3 regions of the Halomonas sp. PAMB 3264 genome follow, and region 2 is predicted to be linked to each of the others. Evidence: predicted binding sites of a transcription regulator. Region 2 holds the regulator's gene; each other region holds the start of a gene.
What was found. The regulator LexA, encoded in region 2, represses DNA repair genes until DNA is damaged. The targets are predictions, from matches to a motif close to TACTGTNTANNTANACAGTA.
Positions count from the first base shown of each region.

Region 1 (2,268 bases), 1.3 Mb from region 2:
CCGCGCAAGGTGTTCAGCTCGATCGACGAGGGCGGGCGCTACGCCTTCAACAACCAGCCGGCGGTCGCCCAGTGGAATCTGGCCCGCTTCGCCGAAACCTTACTGCCGCTGATGAACGTGCAGGGCGAGGAGGGCGTGGCGCTGGCGGTCGAAGTGATTCGCGGCTTCGAGGCGCACTTCGATAAAACCCGGCAGGCGCTTCGCATCGCCAAACTCGGGCTCGCCGAGAATGGCGGTGATACCGCCGACACGCTGATGGACGCACTCGAGACAGTGATGCATCAGGGGCGCATGGACATGACCGCCACCTTCGATGCGCTGACCCACTACGCCGACAGTTTCGAGACGCAACGTCGCGAGGCGCTGCTGGCGCTTTCCCATCAGCCCGAAGCGCTCGATGCGTGGCTCGAGCAGTGGCGCGCGGCGCCGCTTCTAAATGATGCCACGCGATTTGACGCCATGCGCCGGGCCAACCCGGTCGTGATTCCGCGCAATCATCGCGTGAAAGAGGTGATCGACGCCGCGATCAAAGGCGATTTCGCGCCGTTTCATACGCTTTTGAACGCGGTGAGTGCGCCGTTCGATGAGTCCGTCGAGGCGCGTCGGCTGGCCGCGCCGGCCACCGACAGCCAAGCGGTACTGCGCACCTTCTGTGGCACCTAAAGCGCGCGAGGCTATGGCGCGCGAGGCTATGCTACACTGTGATTTTTTACAGCGCCGGACCAGTTAACGGCCCGGCGCTAACCTTTCGACGGTGAGCCAAGCAGGGAGCCCGTGCGCAAGATTATTCACTGTGACTGCGACTGCTTTTACGCGGCGGTTGAAATGCGTGACAACCCGGCGCTGACGGACATTCCCATCGCCATTGGCGGCAGTGTCGAGCAGCGCGGGGTGGTGGCGACCTGCAACTACCCGGCACGCGAGTACGGCATCCACTCGGCGATGCCCATGGGCCAGGCGCTCAAGCGCTGCCCGCACCTGACGATCGTGCGCGGCGACATGCCCAAGTACAAGGAGGTCGCCCGGCAGGTTTTTGCCATTTACCGCGAGATGACCGAGCTGATCGAGCCGCTATCGCTGGACGAAGCGTATCTGGACGTTTCCGAGGTGACGCAGTTCAAGGGCAGCGCCACGTTGATGGCCCAGGCCATTCGCGAGCGGGTGCAAAAGGACGTGGGGATCACCGTGTCCGCCGGGGTCGCACCGAATAAGTTTCTGGCCAAGATCGCCAGCGACTGGAACAAGCCCGACGGCCTTTTTGTCATCGCCCCAGGGGAGGTCGAGCGCTTCGTCGAGCAGCTCCCGGTCAAGAAGATTCACGGCGTGGGCCCGCGCACCGCCGAGAAAATGGCGAGTCTGGATATCCACACCTGCCTCGATCTGCAAGCGCGCCCGCTGACCGAGCTGATCGAACACTTTGGCCGCTTCGGCAAGCGCCTGCATGAGCTGAGCCGGGGCTTTGATGAGCGCCCGGTGAAGACCCATCGCGAACGCAAGTCGATCAGCACCGAACAGACCTACTCTCAGGATCTGCCGACACTCGAGGCGTGCCGGGGCGAACTTCCCGAACTCCTGCAGGACCTGGAGCGGCGCTATGCCCGGCTCGACCCACCGCCGGCGGTGAAAGGGCTGATGGTCAAGGTGAAATTCAACGACTTTACCCAAACCACCGTCGAACATGCCGACCCGGCCCCGGACATGGCCCAGTTCGAAACGCTTTTGAACGTTGGTTGGGCCCGCAAAAGCCGCCCGGTACGCCTGCTGGGCGTGGGGTACCGCTTGGCCGATAGCGCGCCTGATACCCAGCTCTCGCTCTTTTGAAACTTCCCCTTTCGGCGCATTGACGCCGGCACGGGCAGCGATTAAAACAGGTGTATGAACGCTGGCGGCCTAAAGGGCTGCGCTTACCTTCTATTCTCCTCCACCTTGAGCCGCCCATGACGCCCTCCCGCCCTTTGCTGGTATTTGCCCACGCCAACGGCTTTACCGGCGCCAGCTACCGAAGCCTTTTGGCGCCGCTTGCCGAGCACTTCGAGCTTGGCCCCATCGACCGGGTGGGTCACCACCCGCGCTATCCGGTAAACCGCAACTGGGGCAACCTGGTCGACGAGCTGCTGCATTATCTGCCCACCCACCGAAAAGTGTTTGGCGTCGGGCACTCTTTGGGCGGCACGCTCATGGCCATGGCGGCGTTGCGCGAACCCGAGCGCTTTTTTGGGGTGGTCATGCTCGACCCGCCGTTGATGCTGGGCATGGATGCCTGGGCGA
Region 1 covers NZ_CP134866.1:814,194-816,461, forward strand. Annotated here, with positions in the region: gene RN347_RS03740 (protein adenylyltransferase SelO family protein) at 1-663, shown strand, start outside; gene dinB (DNA polymerase IV) at 775-1,821, shown strand; gene RN347_RS03750 (alpha/beta fold hydrolase) at 1,938-2,268, shown strand, end outside.
Region 1: dinB (DNA polymerase IV) is a predicted target of LexA. The motif match lies at 698-717, and genes of this name have one in related genera.

Region 2 (2,268 bases):
CCGCGATGTCGCGCAGCGCATCGAGCCCGGAGAGCGTGAAAATCACCGTGCCGAGCATGAAGTGCAGCCGCCAGAAGCGCTCGGCGTCGGGCAGGCCAGGCGTGGCGCGGCGAACGAGCTCGACAAAGCGAGTGAAGACATCGCCGTACTGCTCCTGGATATAGCGGCGAAGGTGGCCCTGAGCCTGACTGTAGGCGAGCCCCAGCAGGCGCATGAACACTTTCAAGCTGTTGCGCTCGGCCGGCACGGTCAACACCGTCGTGGCCATGGTTTCGAGCAGTACTTCCAGAGGAATCTCATCATCACCATAGCGGGCGTGCAGCTCATCCAGCGCTTCGTGAAAGCGTTGGCTGAAGGGGTCGAGATAGCGCGCAAACACCGCCTGAATCAGCGCCTTTTTCGAACCGAAGTGGTAGTTCACCGCCGCCAGGTTCACCCGCGCCTTGCTGGTGATGTTGCGCAGAGAGGTCTCTGCAAAGCCACGCTCGGCGAACAGCACCTCCGCCGTATCCAGAATACGCGTGACGGTATCAGACTGCGCCATGGCGCCCTCCAGAAAACGAGTGTTTAAAACATCGCGAAATAGTAGGTCATTAAAACGCCGGGCTCAATCGTGCGAAACCCTGATATGCCCTCTTTTAAAGGCGAACGGCTTTATAATCCGTGGCTTGAGTCATATACTGGACAGAGGAACATACTGTATACTTAAACACATATATTTAAGTCATTTTTATAGTTACCTTTTACCCTGGAGTCAGCCATGCCTCGTCCTCTTACCGTTCGTCAGCAGCACGTATTCGATTTTATCGTGAAGACCATGAACGAGTACGGCTACCCACCCACCCGCGCTGAAATCGCCAAAGCGCTGGGCTTTCGCTCACCCAACGCGGCCGAAGAGCACCTGCGCGCGCTCGAGCGCAAGGGCGCCATCCGTATCATTCGCCACACCTCCCGCGGCATCCGCCTGCCCAATCAGGAAGGGGTGGAAGCGCCGGAATCCGCCGCTGAGGCCAGCGACAGCGTCGAATCCGCGACCCAGGGGCTGCCGATCATCGGCGAAGTGGCCGCGGGCAGCCCGATTCTGGCCGCCGAACACATCGATCGTTACTGCCCGCTGCCGGCGGAGTATTTCACGCCGAAGGCCGACTACCTGCTGCGCGTGCGCGGGCTGTCGATGAAGGATATCGGCATTCTGGAAGGCGACCTGCTGGCGGTACACCGCACCGAGCGGGTACGCGACGGCCAGATCGTCGTGGCGCGCCTGGAGGACGAAGTCACCGTCAAGCGTTTTCGCCGCGACGGCCACCAGGTCACGCTGCACGCCGAGAACAGCGATTTCGCCCCGATCGAAATCGACCTTCGCACCCAGCAGCTCGATATCGAAGGTGTCGGCGTTGGCGTGATTCGCGGCGGCAGTGGCCAGGCGCTGGGTTAATTGACCTATCGATTGAGACAGGAAATGTGGCGGTGCCGGGCAACCCTGCGCGAGGGCGCTGTGAACCCTTCCCTGGGCGCTACTTTCGCCATCCATGGCGAAAGACCCTCGCTACGGGCAGCCCGGCACGGCGGCCCGTATTGTCATCCTCAAGCTTATAAACCAAAAACGGGGCACTTTCGTGCCCCGTTTTTTAGTTGAAGACGACCGTCTTGTTGCCGTCGATCAGCACGCGATCTTCCAGGTGCCACCTGAGCCCGCGGGCGAGCACGGACTTCTCCACGTCGCGGCCAAAGCGCACCAGATCCGTGGGCGTGTGACAGTGGCTGACGCGGTGGATGTCCTGTTCGATGATCGGGCCGGCGTCAAGCTCTTCGGTCACGTAGTGGCAGGTCGCGCCGATCAGCTTCACGCCGCGCTCGAACGCCTGGTGATAGGGCTTGGCACCGGCAAACGACGGCAAAAAGCTGTGGTGGATGTTGATGATCTGGCCGGCGTATTGGCTACAGAGCGCCGGCGGCAAAATCTGCATGTAGCGCGCCAGCACGATGCAGTCCGCCTCGAGCGCCTCGACTTGGCGCTGCACCGCATCGAACGCGGGCTGCTTGTCGCTGGGGTCGACCGCGATGTGGTGATAATCGATCCCGTACCACTCGCTTAGCGCGCGCATGTCCGGGTGGTTGGAGATGATGCCCACGATGTCGCAGTCGAGCTCGCCAGCCTGCCAGCGGTAGAGCAGATCGACCAGGCAGTGGGACTCTTTCGACACCATGATCACGACCCGGCGCCGCTTTTGGGTATCGACCAGCGCCCACTGCATCGAAAACGCGTTG
Region 2 covers NZ_CP134866.1:2,084,061-2,086,328, forward strand. Annotated here, with positions in the region: gene RN347_RS09360 (TetR/AcrR family transcriptional regulator) at 1-544, opposite strand, end outside; gene lexA (transcriptional repressor LexA) at 761-1,435, shown strand; gene purU (formyltetrahydrofolate deformylase) at 1,629-2,268, opposite strand, start outside.

Region 3 (2,268 bases), 1.2 Mb from region 2:
CCGGCACCAAAAGCTCCGCCGGCGCCAGGCGGGTCAGCTCGGCGAGCATCTCCGCTTCGCTCTCTACCTCGAGCACGTTGAAGCGCCCGCTGGAGAGTTCGAGCCAGGCAAGGCCGAAGCGATCGCGGCCCGGGGCGAGCGCGACCAGAACGTTATCGCGTCGGGCGTCGAGCAGCGCCTCATCGTGCAGCGTGCCTGGGGTGACGATGCGCACCACCTGGCGCTCCACCGGGCCCTTGCTGGTCGCCGGGTCGCCGATCTGCTCGCAAATCGCCACGGACTCGCCGGCGGCGACCAGCCGAGCAAGATAGCCCTCGGCGCTATGGTAAGGGACGCCAGCCATGGGAATCGGCTTGCCGCCGCTTTGGCCGCGGGCGGTCAAGGTGATATCCAAAAGCGCCGCGGCGCGGCGGGCATCGTCGAAGAACAGCTCGTAAAAATCCCCCATCCGGTAGAAAAGCAGCACTTCCGGGTGGTCACGTTTGATCTTCAGATACTGCGCCATCATGGGCGTATGCGCGGGGCTTTGTGACATGGACGTCCTGGCTTGGCGTGGCCCACGGCAAGGCCTGACCGTGGGCGGTGTTCGAGTTCCGTGTGTTGGTTCTATAGGCAACACAAACGCAGTATTCTACGCTGAACACAGCGCTGACATGAAGGAGTCTGCAAGGTGGCTGACGTATCCGGCTTGAAAAATCTCGATATGGCGCTGCTTGCCAAGCGCCTGGGCAAGCTCTGCGTGGCCCAGAACGTCACGCTGACCACGGCAGAGTCCTGCACCGGGGGCGGCATCGCCTCGATGATCACCTCGGCGGCGGGCAGCTCCGCCTATTTCGAAACCGGATTGGTGACCTACTCCAACGCGGCCAAGACCCGGCTTTTGGGCGTGGCCCAACAAACGCTCGACGCCCATGGTGCGGTGAGCGAGGCGGTGGTGAACGAGATGGTGCGCGGGGCGTGTCGTGAAAGCGGCGCACAGCTTGGCGTGGCGGTGAGCGGCGTGGCCGGGCCCGGCGGCGGCAGTGCGGAAAGGCCCGTGGGGCTCGTGTGGCTAAGTGTGGGCAGCGAGCGCGAACAGCGCGCCCAGCGCTTCATGTTTCCCGGCGACCGGCAAGCGGTGCGTGAGCAGGCGGTGCGCGAGGCGCTGATCGCGTTGATCCTGCGCCTTTCGCGCTAGCGCACTCGGGCAAAAAGCACTGCTGTCAGCGCTTTGAGAGCGAACTGATAGCCGGGGTGCTGCGGAAATAAATAGCGCGACAGGGATAGGTTTTGCGGCCAATATTTGGCATAATACTGGCTAATTATACAGGTTGTTACGAGGACGCTTTACATGGCTCAAGATGAAAACCGTACCAAAGCACTGAACGCCGCGCTCAGCCAGATCGATCGTCAGTTCGGCAAGGGCACCGTCATGCGTCTGGGCGATGCGCCGCGCGTGGTCATGCCGTCGGTATCGACCGGATCATTAGGACTCGACATCGCGCTCGGCATTGGCGGTCTGCCCTACGGGCGGGTCGTCGAAATCTTCGGCCCGGAGTCCTCGGGCAAGACCACGCTGACGCTGTCGGTCATCGCTCAGGCGCAGAAACAGGGCAAGGTGTGCGCGTTCGTGGACGCCGAGCACGCGCTCGACCCAAGCTACGCGGAAAAGCTCGGCATCAACCTGGATGACCTGCTGGTCTCCCAGCCGGACACCGGTGAACAGGCGCTCGAGATCACCGACATGCTGGTGCGCTCCGGCGGTGTCGACGTCATCATCATCGACTCCGTGGCGGCCCTCACCCCGCGCGCCGAGATCGAAGGCGAAATGGGCGACGCCCACGTGGGTCTGCAGGCGCGCTTGATGTCTCAGGCGCTGCGCAAGATCACCGGCAACATCAAAAACGCCAACTGCCTGGTCGTCTTCATCAACCAGATCCGCATGAAAATCGGCGTCATGTTCGGCAGCCCCGAAACCACCACCGGCGGTAACGCGCTGAAGTTCTACTCGAGCGTGCGTCTGGACATTCGCCGCACCGGCTCGGTGAAAACCGGCGACGAGGTCACCGGTAACGAAACCCGCGTGAAGGTCGTGAAGAACAAGGTCGCGCCGCCGTTCCGTCAGGCCGAGTTCCAGATTCTCTACGGCAAGGGCATCTACCACGCCGGCGAAGTGATCGATCTGGGCGTGCAGTGCAACCTGGTCGACAAGGCCGGCGCCTGGTACAGCTACAAGGGCAGCAAGATCGGTCAGGGCAAGGCCAATGCGTCCCAGTACCTGGAAGAGCA
Region 3 covers NZ_CP134866.1:852,251-854,518, forward strand. Annotated here, with positions in the region: gene mutS (DNA mismatch repair protein MutS) at 1-535, opposite strand, end outside; gene RN347_RS03885 (CinA family protein) at 704-1,177, shown strand; gene recA (recombinase RecA) at 1,331-2,268, shown strand, end outside.
Region 3: recA (recombinase RecA) is a predicted target of LexA. The motif match lies at 1,292-1,311, and genes of this name have one in related genera.